One region of the Burkholderia seminalis genome, then DNA from elsewhere that is predicted to be linked to it. Evidence: predicted binding sites of a transcription regulator. Region 1 holds the regulator's gene; each other region holds the start of a gene.
What was found. Region 1 encodes LexA, which represses DNA repair genes until DNA is damaged. Its sites were predicted from a motif close to ACTGTATNNNNATACAGT; they were not measured.
Positions count from the first base shown of each region.

Region 2: the regulator LexA is predicted to act here: its motif matches at 1,163-1,180, upstream of WJ12_RS24020 (DUF2471 family protein).
Region 3: the regulator LexA is predicted to act here: its motif matches at 973-990, upstream of WJ12_RS04965 (PA0069 family radical SAM protein).

Region 1 is NZ_CP013398.1:1,733,157-1,735,420, reverse strand. It holds gene WJ12_RS07920 (sulfate ABC transporter substrate-binding protein) at 1-500, opposite strand, end outside; gene lexA (transcriptional repressor LexA) at 765-1,412, shown strand; gene WJ12_RS07910 (hypothetical protein) at 1,439-1,774, shown strand; gene WJ12_RS07905 (DUF2939 domain-containing protein) at 1,804-2,264, shown strand, end outside.
Region 2 is NZ_CP013400.1:723,048-725,311, reverse strand. It holds gene WJ12_RS24030 (NAD(P)H-dependent oxidoreductase) at 1-120, opposite strand, end outside; gene WJ12_RS24025 (LysR family transcriptional regulator) at 207-1,100, shown strand; gene WJ12_RS24020 (DUF2471 family protein) at 1,239-1,649, shown strand; gene WJ12_RS24015 (NADPH-dependent 2,4-dienoyl-CoA reductase) at 1,674-2,264, opposite strand, start outside.
Region 3 is NZ_CP013398.1:1,098,984-1,101,247, reverse strand. It holds gene WJ12_RS04965 (PA0069 family radical SAM protein) at 1-945, opposite strand, end outside; gene WJ12_RS04960 (Lrp/AsnC ligand binding domain-containing protein) at 1,048-1,536, opposite strand; gene WJ12_RS04955 (D-amino acid dehydrogenase) at 1,682-2,264, shown strand, end outside.

The sequences.
Region 1 (2,264 bases):
GCGCCGCCCGACGTCTTCGGGTTCGGCGTGACGATCGAGATGCCCGGCTTGGTCAGGTCGTCCCAGTCCTTGATCCCCTTCGGATTGCCCTTGCGCACCAGGAACACGATCGTCGACGTGTACGGCGACGCGTTGTCGGGCAGGCGCTTCTGCCAGTCCTTGTTCACGAGCCCCTTGTTCGCGAGCGCGTCGATGTCGTACGCGAGCGCCAGCGTGACGACGTCGGCCTGCAGGCCGTCGAGCACCGAGCGCGCCTGCGCGCCCGACCCGCCGTGCGACTGCTTGAAGTTGACGGTCTCGCCCGTCTTCGCCTTCCACTCCTTGCCGAACGCCTGGTTGAAGTCCTGATACAGCTCGCGCGTCGGGTCGTACGACACGTTCAGGAACGTCGTATCGGCCTGGGCATGCGTCGCGACGCCCAGCGCCGCCGCCGCGCCCAGCGCGAGTGTTGCGATCAGGCGGCCCACTCCGCCCACCAGCCCCGTATTGCGCTTCGCCATCCTTGGTTCTCCAGTGTTGTCGGTATTGCGATGTCGGGCCAGTCTAGCGAACGGGTTACATGATTAAAAATAATCGTTCCTCATTTTTTAATACTCAAAAGTGCTAACGCAGACGGGACGGACGGTTGCGGCAGATAAACCGCCGTCGGGGCGTCGCAAAATCACGCCGGAACCGGCGCGATCGCGTCGAACCTCACGTAACACTTGAAATTCGCGAAGTACTGTATAAAAATACAGCTCACTGTCTATCCATACAGTTGAGCCATGACCAAACTCACCGCCCGTCAGCAGCAAGTGTTCGACTTGATCCGTCGCGCGATCGAGCGCTCCGGATTCCCGCCCACCCGTGCCGAGATCGCGGCCGAGCTGGGCTTCAGTTCGCCGAATGCGGCCGAGGAGCACCTGCGCGCGCTGGCGCGCAAGGGCGTGATCGAGCTGGCCGCCGGCGCGTCGCGCGGCATCCGCCTGCTCGGCATCGACGACGCCCCGCATCAGTTCACGCTGCCGCACGCCGGCCTGATGCAGCTGTCGCTGCCGCTCGTCGGCCGCGTCGCGGCCGGTAGCCCGATCCTCGCGCAGGAGCACATCTCGCAGCACTACGCGTGCGATCCCGCGCTGTTCACGAGCAAGCCCGACTACCTGCTGAAGGTGCGCGGCCTGTCGATGCGCGACGCCGGCATTCTCGACGGCGACCTCCTCGCCGTGCAGAAGCGCACGGAGGCAAAGGACGGCCAGATCATCGTCGCGCGTCTCGGCGACGACGTCACGGTCAAGCGCCTGATGCGCCGGCCTGGCGGTCTCGAGCTGATCGCGGAGAACCCGGATTACGAAAACATCTTCGTCAAGGCCGGCAGCGCGGAGTTCGCGCTGGAAGGCATCGCCGTCGGACTGATCCGATCAGGCGAACTCTGACATTCCGTCTCGCTGAGGAGAACATCATGGAACGCCTTGCCCGTCTGCTGCCTTTCCGTCAATTCGGCCGCCTGCGTCATCTGCGCGGCCGCACGCCCTGCGCACCGCTGTCCGCGGCCGCGCCCGTGCAAGAAGAAGTCGCAGTCGAACGGCAGGCGTCCCTGCTGCCGTCGGCGCTCCCCGCGTTCGCGCGGGTATCGCTGAACGCCGGCCTGAATCATGCGGAACCCGCGCGCCGGGCGCCGGTGCGCGTCTATCACGGCCGTTCGCGGCTGATCATGGTCGGCACGATCGACGCCGTATGCCGGATGATCGACCGCTGCATCGCGGAGGAACGATCGGCTACGCCGGGTGGTCTCTGATTGCGGAACATCCCCGCACCGGAGGCAACGTGACTGGATCGTCGGGCCGCGCATGGCGGCTCAAGCCCCTGCTGATCGTCGTGCTGGCCGTCGCCGTCGTGGCGGCGGTCGGCTACGCGTACGCGTCGCCGTACGTCGCGCTCGGTCGTCTGAAATCGGCGATCGACGCGCGCGACGCGCAGGCCATCAGCGAATACGTCGATTTTCCGTCGCTGCGCATCAGCCTGAAGCAGCAGGTGACGGAAGAGTTGATGCGCCGGATCGACGCGGTGAAGAAGAACAATCCGTTCGCGGTGATCGGCGCGCTGATCGGGTCCGCACTGATCGGCCCGCTGGTCGATGCGTACGCGACGCCGGAGGGCGTGGCCGCGCTGATGAGCGGATTGCCGCCGCGCGGCAATCCGGGCGAGCGTCCGCCCGAATGGTCGAATCAGCCGCAAGTCGATGCGTCAGCCGACACGCCCGCCCGTCCGGCGCCGGCGAGCGCCGC
Region 2 (2,264 bases), on a different replicon from region 1:
GTACAGGTCGCTCACCTGCACCGCGTGGCCGGCCGCCTCGAGATGCCCGACGGCAAAGTCGCGCAACGCGCCGTTCAGAGACCGCGGTTCGGGATGGGCATACACGATCAGCACATTCATGTTCGTCACTCCGTCGATTGAATGACTGCAGGATGCGCCTGCCGAAGGTATATTTGAAATGAATTCCTGATATTCCAGGTATAGCCATGGACAATCTCAGACGGCTCGATCTGAACCTGCTCGTCACGCTGGACGTGCTGCTGGCCGAGCACAACGTCACGCGCGCGGCCGGGAAGCTGAACATGTCGCAGCCGTCGGTCAGCGTGCAGCTGCAGAAGCTGCGCGACCTGTTCGGCGATCCGCTGCTGCTGCCGGGGCCGCGCGGGATGCGGCCGACCGCACGTGCGGAAGCGCTGCGCGAGCCGTTGCGCGATGCGCTCGAAGCGATCGAGCGCGCGGTGGTGCCGGCCACGCCGTTCGATCCCGCGACCGCGACGAACACGTGGCGCGTGGCCGCGACCGACTACGGCGAATCGACGATCGTGCTGCCCGCGCTGAATACGCTGCGCTCGGCCGCGCCCGGTACGCGGCTCGCCGTGGTCGAACTCGTACCGCCGCGCATCGAGCAGGATACCGAACGAAACGGCATCGACCTCGTGTTCCATACGAGCGACGGGTCGCCGGCCGGCATGCGGCGCCTGCCGCTGTTCGTCGAACGCTACGTGCTCATCGGCCGCGCCGGGCATCCGAAGCTGAAGCGGCGCCCGACGCTCGCGCAGTTCGGCACGCTCGAACACGTGATCGTGTCGCCCGACGGCGGCGGCTTCTTCGGCGTGACGGACGAAGTGCTCGCGAGGGTCGGCGCCACGCGGCGCGTCGTGCTGTCGGTGCCGCACTTCCTGTTCGTGATGTCGGCCGTCGCGAGCACCGATCTCGTCGCGATGCTGCCCGAGCGGCTGGTGCGCGACGTGCCCGCGTTGCGCGTGGTGGACGCACCGGTCGAGGTGCCCGGCTATGAAATGTCGATGCTGTGGCATGAACGCGTGCATCGCGACCCGGCGCATCGGTGGCTGCGGGAGACGATCGCGGCGGCGGTCTGAACCGGCCCGGTTGCCGGACGACTGCCGCCCGCTGTCATCGGGGGCTTGAAAGTGCGCCGATCACTGTATATATTTACAGTGTTTCTGCGTCATTTGACCCGAATTCCGTCACCCGAGACGGTCTTTAGTGAGGCGACCATGTTCCAGTCATCCGCATTCGATCCCGAGCAACCCGGCTTCAATCCCGTCCACTTCGAGCGCGCCGCGCGGCAGGCGGTCGTCGATCTTCAGCGTGTCGTCGGCGGCCCCGCGCAGCGGGCGCTCGGCTTGCGGCGCCGCAGCCATCCGGCCGCCGTCCGCACGATGAGCTGGCAGGCGCTGCTGAATGTCGAGGAGCTGGCGTTCTCGAACACCGGCTTCCTGAACCGCAACGATCCGGCCGTCGTCGATGCCTTCATCCGGCTGCGCGACAGCCGGATGGTCGCCGCGGACATCGAGGAAGCCGTCGACTGGAAACGCGACGACGACGATCTGCCCGCCGTCTACCTGATCGTCAAGGCGATGCTGGAAGCGGAAGAGCGCGAGGCGCAACGCGTCGAGATGGAGTGACCGCCGCGACGCGCGGCCGTCCCGTTACAGCCGCGCCGCGAGCCGCGCGCCCTGATCGATCGCACGCTTCGCATCGAGTTCGGCGGCCAGCTCCGCGCCGCCGATCAGGTGCACCGGGCGCCCGGCCGCCTGCAACGGCGCGAGCAGCGCGCGCTGCGGCTCCTGCCCCGTGCAGAGCACGATCGTGTCGGCTTCGATCAGTTCGTGATCGGTGCGCTGCTCGCCGTACGACACGTGCAGCCCGCGCGCGTCGATCAATTCGTAGTTCACGCCGCCGATCATCTTCACCTGCTTCATCTTCAGCGTCGCGCGGTGAATCCAGCCGGTCGTCTTGCCGAGCCCCTTGCCGAGCGGCGCGGCCTTGCGCTGCAGCAGCGTCACTTCACGCGCGGGCGCGGGGACCTGCGCGCGCGTCACGCCGCCGCGCGTCGCGGCGGGGTCGGTCACGCCCCACTCGGCCTTCCACGCCGGCAGATCGAGCGCCGGCGATTCGCCGTCCTGCACCAGGTATTCGGCCACGTCGAAGCCGATCCCGCCCGCGCCGACCACCGCGACGCGCCGCCCGACCGGCTGCTTGCCCGCGAGCACGTCGATATAGCTGAGCACGTTCGGCCC
Region 3 (2,264 bases), 630 kb from region 1:
CGCGTCGTAGTCCTTGCCGCCGCGCATGTCGCGCACGCGGTTCATCACGCGTTCCGCGCGGTCGGGGAAATGCGCGGCGAGCCAGTTCTTGAACAGCGGCGCGACCTCCCACGGCAGCCGCAGGATGATGTAGCTTGCGTGCGTCGCGCCGGCTTCCGCGCACGCTTCGAGCACGCGCTCCATGTCGGGCTCGGTCACGAACGGAATCACCGGCGCAATGCTCACGCCGACCGGCACGCCCGCGTCGCGCAGCGCGCGGATCGTGCGCAGCCGTCGCGCCGGCGTGGCCGCGCGGGGCTCGAGCGTACGAGCGAGATCGGCATCGAGTGTCGTGATCGTGACCGCCGCCATCACCTGCCCGCGCTCGGCCATCGGTGCGAGCAGGTCGAGATCGCGCTCGATCAGCGACGATTTCGTGATCGCCGCGAACGGCAACCCGCGATCGTGCATCACCTGGATCACGCTGCGCGTGATGCGCAGGTCGCGCTCGACCGGCTGGTACGCGTCGGTGTTGACGCCGAGCGCGATCGGCTCCGGCACGTAGCGCTTGCGCGAAATCTCGCGCTCGAGCAGCTCGGCCGCGTTGACCTTCGCGTAGATGCGGCTTTCGAAATCGAGCCCCGGCGACAGGCCGAGATAGCTGTGCGTCGGCCGCGCGAAGCAGTAGATGCAACCGTGCTCGCAGCCGCGATACGGGTTGAGCGATACGCTGAACGGAATATCAGGCGACTGGTTGTGCGTCAGGATGCTTTTCGCACGCTCCTCGAACACCTGCGTGCGCAGCGGCGCGGGGAAGTCGGCATCGTCCGACTCGTGCGTCCAGCCGTCGTCGACCGCTTCGCGCTGCGCGATTTCATACCGCCCCTGCAGGTTGTCGACCGCACCGCGCCCCTTGCGGGGCACGGGCGGCGCTACCGGAAATTCGTTGTCGGACCGATCGTCCATATGCCCACCCCTTCGCCTGCGCCCAATACTGTACATTTATACAGTATTGGGCGCAGCATGCCAAGCACGGGATAAGGGGCTCGACAACAGGCTGCCGACGCGTCACTCGCCGACGGCAATCGTCAGCGTTTCCTTGATTTCCTCCATCACGACATAGCTCTTCGACTGCACCGCGCCCGGCAGTTGCAGCAGGATGTCGCCGAGCAGCTTCCGGTAGTCGGCCATCTCGCCGATCCGCGCCTTGATCAGGTAGTCGAAATCGCCGGAAACCAGATGGCATTCGAGCACCTCGTCGATCTTCATCACTTCCCGGCGGAATTGCTCGAACATGTTGCCGCCCTTGTGGCCAAGCGTGATCTCGACGAACACCAGCAGCGCGGCCCCCAGCTGACCCGGGTCGACCCGCGCGTGATAGCCGGTGATCACGCCGTCGCGCTCCATGCGACGCACGCGCTCGATGCACGGCGTGACGGTCAGTCCGACCTGTTCCGCGAGGTCTTTCATCGCCATCCGGCCGTCGTCCTGGAGCAGTTTCAGGATGCGCCGATCGAGCTTGTCGAGCGAGCGTACGGGCTGACGTTGCGTTCTCATTTGTTTATGCTGAAAACCTGAAAAATACGATAACAAAACCTACACATTCGACAATACCATAGCGCAAAAAACTAGATCAGCTAGAGGTTACACGGAGCCGCACACGCGCCCGGCCTCGATCTGGTCCCTTCCATCTGGAGCAGCTATGCGAGTCGTCATTCTGGGCAGTGGTGTAGTGGGCGTGGCAAGCGCGTATTACCTTGCACGCGCCGGCCATGAAGTCACCGTGATCGACCGGGAAGCCGGCCCGGCGCTCGAGACGAGCTTCGCGAACGCAGGCCAGATCTCGCCCGGTTATGCCGCACCGTGGGCCGCGCCCGGCGTGCCGCTAAAAGCCGTCAAGTGGATGTTCGAAAAGCATGCGCCGCTCGCGATCCGCCTCGACGGCACGCGCTTCCAGCTCCAGTGGATGTACCAGATGCTGCGCAACTGCACGGCCGAGCGCTATGCGGTCAACAAGGGCCGCATGGTCCGCCTCGCCGAATACAGCCGCGACTGCCTGCAGGCGCTGCGCGCCGATACGGGCATCGAGTACGAAGGCCGCACGGGCGGCACGCTGCAACTGTTCCGCACGCAGCAGCAACTCGACGGCGCGGCGAAGGACATCGCGGTGCTGCGGGAAGCGAACGTGCCGTTCGAACTGCTGTCGCCGGCCGAACTGAAGAATGCCGAACCGGCGCTTGCCGCCGTCTCGCACAAGCTGACGGGCGGCCTGCGCCTGCCGGGCG